DNA from 2 places in the Metapseudomonas resinovorans NBRC 106553 genome. Region 1 is predicted to be linked to the other one. Evidence: predicted binding sites of a transcription regulator. Region 1 holds the regulator's gene; the other holds the start of a gene.
The links. Region 1 encodes sigma-54, which starts transcription at its own class of promoters, with help from an activator protein. Its sites were predicted from a motif close to ANTGGCATNNANNTTGCTNT; they were not measured.
Positions count from the first base shown of each region.

Region 2: the regulator sigma-54 is predicted to act here: its motif matches at 2,557-2,576, upstream of PCA10_RS07130 (ammonium transporter).

Region 1 is NC_021499.1:1,102,321-1,106,526, reverse strand. It holds gene lptA (lipopolysaccharide transport periplasmic protein LptA) at 1-203, shown strand, start outside; gene lptB (LPS export ABC transporter ATP-binding protein) at 203-928, shown strand; gene PCA10_RS05105 (RNA polymerase factor sigma-54) at 1,076-2,572, shown strand; gene hpf (ribosome hibernation-promoting factor, HPF/YfiA family) at 2,657-2,965, shown strand; gene ptsN (PTS IIA-like nitrogen regulatory protein PtsN) at 2,976-3,440, shown strand; gene rapZ (RNase adapter RapZ) at 3,450-4,206, shown strand, end outside.
Region 2 is NC_021499.1:1,537,469-1,541,674, forward strand. It holds gene PCA10_RS07115 (P-II family nitrogen regulator) at 1-264, shown strand, start outside; gene PCA10_RS07120 (DMT family transporter) at 367-708, shown strand; gene PCA10_RS07125 (hypothetical protein) at 872-1,051, opposite strand; gene PCA10_RS07130 (ammonium transporter) at 1,068-2,444, opposite strand; gene PCA10_RS31230 (methyl-accepting chemotaxis protein) at 2,796-3,782, opposite strand; gene PCA10_RS07140 (DUF1989 domain-containing protein) at 3,844-4,206, opposite strand, start outside.

The DNA of each region.
Region 1 (4,206 bases):
TCGCTGCCAACGAGCGCATCATCCTGCTCGACCAGGCCAAGGTGGTCCAGGAAGGCAACACCTTCGAAGGCGAGAAGATCGTCTATGACACCCAGCGCCAGATCGTCAACGCGGGCCGCGCCACCGGTGGCAGCGTGACCACTCCGCGCCCGCGCATCGACATGGTCATACAGCCGAAGAAGAAAGAGCAGAAAGCACAGTAATGGCGACTCTCAAAGCCCAGCATCTGGCAAAGAGCTACAAGAGCCGCCAGGTGGTCCGCGACGTCAGCCTGTCCATCGACAGCGGCCAGATCGTCGGCCTCCTCGGCCCCAACGGCGCGGGCAAGACGACCTGCTTCTACATGATCGTCGGCCTGGTGAAGGCCGATCAGGGCCGCGTCCTGATCGATCAGCAGGACGTCACCCACCAGCCCATGCACGGCCGCGCCCGCGCGGGCATCGGCTACCTGCCGCAGGAAGCCTCGATCTTCCGCAAGCTGAGCGTGGCGGACAACATCATGGCGATCCTCGAGACCCGCAAGGAACTCGACCGCGCCGCCCGCCGCAAGGAGCTGGAAAGCCTGCTGCAGGAATTCCACATCAGCCATATCCGCGACAGCCTCGGCATGAGCCTGTCCGGCGGCGAACGCCGTCGTGTGGAGATCGCCCGAGCCCTGGCCACCGCGCCCAAATTCATCCTGCTGGACGAACCCTTCGCCGGCGTGGACCCGATTTCCGTAGGCGACATCAAGCAGATCATCCACCACCTCAAGGCCAAGGGGATCGGCGTGCTCATCACCGACCACAACGTCCGCGAGACCCTGGATATCTGCGAGACGGCCTACATTGTCAGTGACGGACAACTGATCGCCGAAGGCGACGCGGAAGCCATTCTGGCCAACCAGTTGGTGAAGGAAGTCTACCTGGGCCACGAGTTCCGCCTGTAGTCTCCCGCGCAAGCACCTACAAGATGGGTTGCAGGAGCTGGGAAAATCCTTCAAGGTCAGGCATATAATTTGCTTCCTGGTGGCGCTTCGGCGCCCTGTAGTGGATGGCGCGAGAGCGCCGGCGAATAAGGTGCTAAGCCCCCTGCCATGAAACCATCGCTAGTCCTGAAGATGGGCCAGCAGCTGACGATGACTCCTCAGCTGCAACAGGCCATCCGCCTGCTCCAACTCTCCACCCTGGACCTCCAACAGGAAATCCAGGAAGCGCTGGAGTCCAATCCCATGCTCGAGCGGCAGGAGGATGGCGACGATTTCGACACCTCCGACCCCATGGCCGAAGGTGACCAGCAGTCCAATTCCGGCAACCAGGATTCCAGCTTCCAGGAGTCCAGCGTCCAGACCAACGCCGAAGCCCTGGAAGACGGCGAATGGCACGAGCGCATCCCCAGCGAACTCCCCGTCGACACCGCCTGGGAAGACGTCTACCAGACCAGCGCCAGCAGCCTGCCGAGCAACGATGACGACGAGTGGGACTTCACCTCGCGCACCTCGGTCGGCGAAAGCCTGCAGAGCCACCTGCTCTGGCAGCTCAACCTGGCGCCGATGTCCGACACCGATCGCCTGATTGGGGTCACCCTGATCGACTGCATCAACAACGACGGCTATCTCGAGGAAACCCTCGCCGAGATCGTCGAAGCCTTCGACCCCGAGCTCGGTATCGAGCTGGACGAGGTCGAGGTCGTCCTCCACCGCATCCAGCAGTTCGAGCCCGCCGGCATCGGCGCACGCGACCTGCGCGAGTGCCTGATCCTGCAACTGCGCCAGCTGCCCTCGGGCACGCCCTGGCTGGTGGAGGCCCAGCGCCTCGCCGCCGACTTCCTCGACCTGCTCGGCAGCCGCGACTACAGCCAGCTGATGCGCCGCATGAAGGTCAAGGAAGACGAGCTGCGCCAGATCATCGAACTGATCCAGTGCCTCAACCCCCGCCCGGGCTCGCAGATCGAAGCCAGCGAACCCGAGTACGTGGTGCCGGACGTCATCGTGCGCAAGCACAACGAGCGCTGGCTGGTGGAACTGAACCAGGAAGCCGTGCCGCGCCTGCGGGTCAATCCGCACTACGCCGGCTTCGTCCGTCGCGCCGACTCCAGCGCCGACAACACCTTCATGCGCAACCAGTTGCAGGAAGCCCGCTGGTTCATCAAGAGCCTGCAGAGCCGCAACGAGACCCTGATGAAGGTCGCCACCCAGATCGTCGAGCACCAGCGCGGCTTCCTGGAATACGGCGAAGAGGCGATGAAGCCCCTGGTCCTGCACGACATCGCCGAAGCCGTGGGCATGCACGAGTCGACGATTTCCCGCGTGACCACCCAGAAATACATGCACACACCCCGCGGGATCTACGAGCTGAAGTACTTCTTCTCCAGCCACGTCAGCACCTCGGAAGGCGGCGAATGCTCGTCTACCGCGATCCGCGCCATCATCAAAAAACTGGTCGCTGCGGAAAATCCGAAAAAGCCGTTGAGCGACAGCAAGATCGCTGGTTTACTGGAGGCACAGGGCATTCAAGTGGCCCGTCGCACAGTAGCCAAGTATCGTGAATCCCTTGGGATAGCGCCTTCCAGCGAACGAAAGCGACTGATGTGACGCGGATATTGACCCACGCCAAAGTGTTCCGGTGGCAGGCCCGTTAGCCTGTCTCTTACACACGGGCAATAAGGAGAAAGCGGTATGCAAGTCAACATCAGTGGACATCAACTGGATGTGACCGACGCCCTGCGCAACTACGTTGTCGAGAAGTTCGACCGTCTGGAGCGCCATTTCGACCGAATCACCAACGTGCAAGTGATCATGCAGGTCGAGAAACTCAAACAGAAAATCGAAGCCACTTTGCACATCGCCGGCGGCGAAGTCGTTGCCAACGCGGAACATGAAGACATGTACGCCGCCATCGACCTGCTCACCGACAAGCTCGATCGCCAATTGATCAAGCACAAGGAAAAGCAGTTGAACCGCCAGCAGGGTGCCACCGCCCGCTGAACCCCTCCCTATGATCCGACTTGAGCAAATCCTGACCCCCGGCCGTTCCCTGGTGAACGTGCCGGGTGGCAGCAAAAAACGCGTACTGGAACAGATCGCCAAGCTGGTCGCGCGCGACCTTCCCGACCTCGACAACCAGGACATTTTCGAAAGCCTGGTAGCCCGGGAGAAACTCGGCTCCACCGGTTTCGGCAACGGCATCGCCATTCCCCACTGTCGCCTCACCGGCTGCACCGCGCCCATCAGCGCCGTGCTGCGCCTTGACGCGCCAGTAGATTTCGACGCCATCGACGGCGCCCCCGTGGACCTGCTGTTCGTGCTGCTGGTCCCTGAAGCCGCCACCGACGAACATCTCGAGCTGCTCCGACAGATCGCCAGCATGCTCGACCGCACTGACGTGCGCGAGCGCCTTCGCCAGGCGCCCGACAGCACCAGCCTGTACCAGGTGGTGGTGGACGTGCAGAGCGGACGCTAGGGTTTTGCCATGCGCCTGATCATCGTTAGCGGCCGCTCCGGCTCGGGCAAGAGCACCGCCCTCGATGTTCTCGAGGACCACGGTTTCTACTGCATCGACAACCTGCCGGCCGCCCTGCTTCCCGAGCTGGCCGAACGAGCGTTGCTGCACACCGAGCTGCTGCAGCCCCTGGTCGCGGTGTCGATCGACGCGCGCAACCTGCCCAGCCAGCTGCTGCGTTTTCCGGAGCTTCTGGCCGAGGCCCGCGCCCGCCACATCAAGTGCGACCTGCTCTACCTCGACGCGGAGAACGACACGCTGCTAAAGCGTTTCTCCGAAACCCGTCGGCGCCACCCGCTCACCAACGACAACCGCTCCCTTGCCGAAGCCATTCGTGACGAGGAACTGTTGCTTGCGCCGATCGCGGACCTCGCCGACCTGAAGATCGACACCACCCATCTCAACCTCTACCAGCTGCGCGACAGCCTCAAGCTGCGCCTGTTGAACCAGCCCGAGCCCGGCACCGCCTTCCTCATCGAATCCTTCGGATTCAAGCGTGGCATGCCGGTGGACGCCGACCTGGTGTTCGACGTGCGCTGCCTGCCCAATCCGTACTGGAAGCCCGAACTGCGCGAGCACTCGGGACTGGAGCCGGCCGTCGCCGAGTACCTCGCCGGGCAACCGGACGTGGAAGAGATGTATCAGGATATCCACGGCTACCTGAGCAAGTGGCTGCCGCGCTTCGCCGCCAGCAACCGCGCCTATGTCACCATCGCCATCGGCTGCA
Region 2 (4,206 bases), 440 kb from region 1:
AACGGCGTGACCGTCACCGAGGTCAAGGGCTACGGCCGACAGAAGGGCCATTCGGAAATCTACCGGGGCGCCGAGTACGTGGTGGAGCTGCTGCCCAAGATCAAGCTGGAAGTGGTGGTGGCCGACACCCTGTGCCAGGCCGCCACCGACGCCATCCTCAAGGCGGCGTACACCGGCAAGATCGGCGACGGAAAATTGTTCGTCATGGACCTGGAAAGCGTGGTGCGCATCCGCACCGGCGAGCTGGGCGAAGACGCCATTTGATCCATCCGCAGTTCCCCGCGCCGACGCCTTGCGTCGGCGCTTTCTTTGGTAACGGAAAAGCGCTGCGCACGGTTCAGGATTGAAGAGAAGGAGAGGTGAACGATGGCATGGTTGAACGGATGGGGATTCCTGCTGCTGGCGGGGTTCTGCGAGATCTTGTACGCGTCGATCATCCCGCGCACGGAAGGCTTCACCCGGCTCTGGCCGAGCCTCTACTGCGGGTTCTTCCTGCTGCTCAGCATCTACCTGCTGAGCCTGTCGGTGCGGGTGCTGCCGCTCGGGCTGGCCTATGCCGTCTGGGTGGGCATCGGCACCCTCGGCACCGTGGCCTACGGCACCCTGTTCCTCGGTGAGCAGCTGGGGGTGCTGAAGGGTCTGTGCCTGGTGATGATCATCGGCGGGATAGTTGGGCTGAAGCTGGTGAGCGAGGCGCAGGTGGCGTGAGAAGGGCGTAGGAGCGAGCTCATTTGTAGGATGGGTAGAGCGTAGCGAAACCCATCGCTGCGGAGTGATGGGTTTCGCGGGCTCTACCCATCCTACGGATCTGTCTGTGCCGGCCAAATAGACCGTAGCCCGGATTGCATCCGGGCTACGAGGGAAGGGCGGGTTATTTCAACTTCGGCAACTTCTCGTCCGGCAGGTCGTAGCTGTGCTTCTCGTGGATGAAGGTGGCCACCAGGGCGTATAGGGTGGCGGCGATCACCACCACGGTGATGACGCCGAGCACGGTGGGGTTGTCGGCGAAGGTGAACACGGCGCTGGCGCCTTCGTAGGTGCTGATGCTCATAGGGATACTCCTGCAGTCATTGGGCCGAGGCGGGCTTGCTGTCCACCACCAGGGTGGCTTCCACGCTGCCGTTGGGCTTCACGGTCTCGCCGTAGATGGCGGTCCATTCCGGGTAGGCCTGGGCCGGTACTTCGGTGAGGTCGAGGCCGCGTTCTTCCGCGTGGGCCGGGACGCGCAGCACGCCGGCTTTCTTCAGCGCGTAGGAGATCAGGTAGCCGGGGATGAAGCCCAGGGAGGCCATCACCAGGGCACCGCCCAGTTGGCCGAGGAAGCTGATCTCGGGCATGCCGTTGACGTTCGGGTAGCCCGCGAGGAACACCCCGCTGACCACCAGGCCGGCGAAGCCGCCGAAGCCGTGCACGGCGAAGGCGCCCACGGCGTCGTCGAGGCGGAACTTCAGCAGCAGGTTGTTCACCAGCGGCGCCATGGCCGCCACGCCCATGCCGATCAGGTAGGCCAGGCCGGGGTGGTAGAGGTCCAGGCCCGGGGCCACGGAGATGATCCCCACCAGGCCGCCGGACATCATCCAGTAGGGCTCGCGGGTGGTCAGGTAGGCGCCGATCAGGCCGCCGGCGAAGCCCATCAGGGTGTTGAAGGCGAAGGCCGAGAGGGTGGTGGGCGCGCCGTAGATGTTGATCCACTGGGCGCCGGAGCTGTAGATGATGCAGCCGCCGAGGAAGCCGAAGAAGCCGACGATGATCATCATCAGACCCACCACGCTCATCGGCATGCTGTGGCCGACGATGGCGTTGGCGCTGCCGTCGGGGTTGAAGCGGCCGATGCGCGCGCCGAGGTTGATCACCACGGCCAGGGCGAAGAAGCCGGCGATCATGTGCACCACGCCGGCGGCGCCGACGTCATGGTAGCCCCACTGCACGGTCAGCCAGCCTTCCGGGTGCCAGCCCCAGGCGGCGCCGAACAGCCAGAGCACCGAGCCGAGGAGGATGGTCATGACGATGAAGGCACTCATCCGCGCACGCTCGATGATGGCGCCGGAGAGGATCGAGCCGGTGGTGGCGGCGAACAGGGCGAAGGCGCCCCAGAAGATGCCGGTGGCGTTGTCCTTGATGTTCGGGCCCATGGCCTGGCTCCAGGGCATGGCGTTCATCAGGGCGTCCATGCGCGGCACCAGGCCGTCGGGGAAGGCGTTGTAGATGGCCCAGCCGAAGAGGAAGAAGGTGGGCACGATGAAGCCGAAGGCGAGGATGTTCTTGACTCCCGCGGCCAGGGCGTTCTTCAGTCGCGAGGCGCCTATCTCGTAGGAGAGGAAGCCGGCGTGGATCATGATCATCAGGGCGATGCACCACCAGTAGAATATTTCCATATTCAGGGTGTTGGTCATCTCGATCAGGCTCTGCAATTCCTCCAGGGTCGGTGTCTTCTGTTCTTCCATCACTCAATCCTCGATGCGAATTCGTTGGAATAGCGTTGGTGGGCAGATCGAAGCGAACACACGCCTGGGGCTTGTTGTTTTTATTTCCACGCAAGAAAAGTGCGTAGTGGGAAAGGCAAACCTTGTGCCAGTCCATGGCACGGAGCTATCACGCGGTGCGCGCGACGGGGTGGGGCGTAGGATGGGTTGAGCGGAGCGATACCCATGCGGTCCGTATCGATGGGTATCGCAGGCTCAACCCATCCTACGGTTTGTGCCAACCAGGGGCGTAGGGTGCGCCGTGCGCACCGCCGGGAAATGCCCCGTTTGCACTCATCCGCCTGGTAGCGCGCCTGAAATCGGGGCGTTTTCTCAGCGTTGCTGCTGCAGCATCGCCTGGATCTGCTGCACCGATTCCTGGGTGCGCCGGGCCAGGTTGCGCACCTCGTCGGCCACCACCGCGAAGCCCCGTCCCTGCTCGCCGGCGCGGGCCGCCTCGATGGCCGCGTTGAGGGCCAGCAGGTTGGTCTGTTCGGCGATGCCACGGATCACCCCGGCCACCTGGGCTATCTGTCCGTAGGTGGTCTGGATGCTGGCCTGCTCGCGCTCGTGCAGGCTGGCGGCGGTCTTCTCGTCGCTGATCTCGCGCACCGCGCCGGTGACGTAGAGCAGCCGGCCACGGGCGTCGCGCAGGCAACGGCCGCGCTCGCGGAACCACACCTCGCCACGGGTCTTGTGGCGCATGCGGTACTCCACCGCGTAGAAGCCGTCGCCGCTGGCATCCACCATCGACGCGTTGAAGGCCTTCATCACGCCCTTCAAATCATCGGCGTTGACCACGCCGAAGTAGCTGTCCCAGCCATCGGGGAATTCCGCGTGGCTGTAGCCGATCAGCTCGCGGAACTGCTCGGACCAGCGGATCAGGTTCTGCGGGTGGTCGGGGTCGCCGTTGACCACGTTCATCGCCCAGCAGCCCTCGGTGAGGGTGCGCTTGGTCAGCTCCCGCACCTGGCGGTCTGCGTCCCAGCGTTCGCGCTCGGCTTCCAGCGCCTGGAGCCGCTGCTCGCCGTCGTCCAGCTCGGCATGCAATTGCGCGTTGCGTGCTTCGGCTTCGGCCAAGCGTCGCTGCAACGCCGCGTACTCCTCGGCGCTGCACGGCGGCGGAGCCTGGCGCTCGGCATGCTGGCGGATGCCTTGCAGCTCGGCCCAGTCCCGTTGCAGCCGTTCCAGGCTGCCGAGCAGTTGGGGCTGGCGTTGCAGGCGCGGCGGGGCGAGCGTCCCGTCCCGTGCGCTGGACAGCTGGTCGAGCCACTGGCTGAGCTCGTTGGCCAGGTTGCTGGCGGCATTGCTGAACCACATCGGCCGATTCTCCTTGGCTATGGGATGAAGGCTTCCCTAGCAATTCTTCTTCCAGTTCCCCTCAGGCCCGTACGCGGGACTTGTCCGGGTCATAGGCCACGGTGCCTGCGGCCACCTTGGCGCGGATGCGCTTCTGCTGGCCGTCCAGCTTGCCCACCTCCAGTTCCGTGCCCGGCTCGCAGTAGCCGATATCGAGGCGGCACAGGGCGATGTTCTTGCCCAGCACCGGCGAGCGGGTGGCGCTGGTGATGACGCCCACCTGGGCGCGGCCGACGCGCACGCAATCGCCATGGGCGGCCGGCTCGTTGCCTTCCAGCTCCAGGCCCACCAGGCGCTGCTGCGGGTGGGCGCTGCGGCGCAGCAGGGCGTCCTTGCCGATGAAGTCGGCCTGCTTGGTCTTCAGCGGCACGCAGAAGCCGATGCC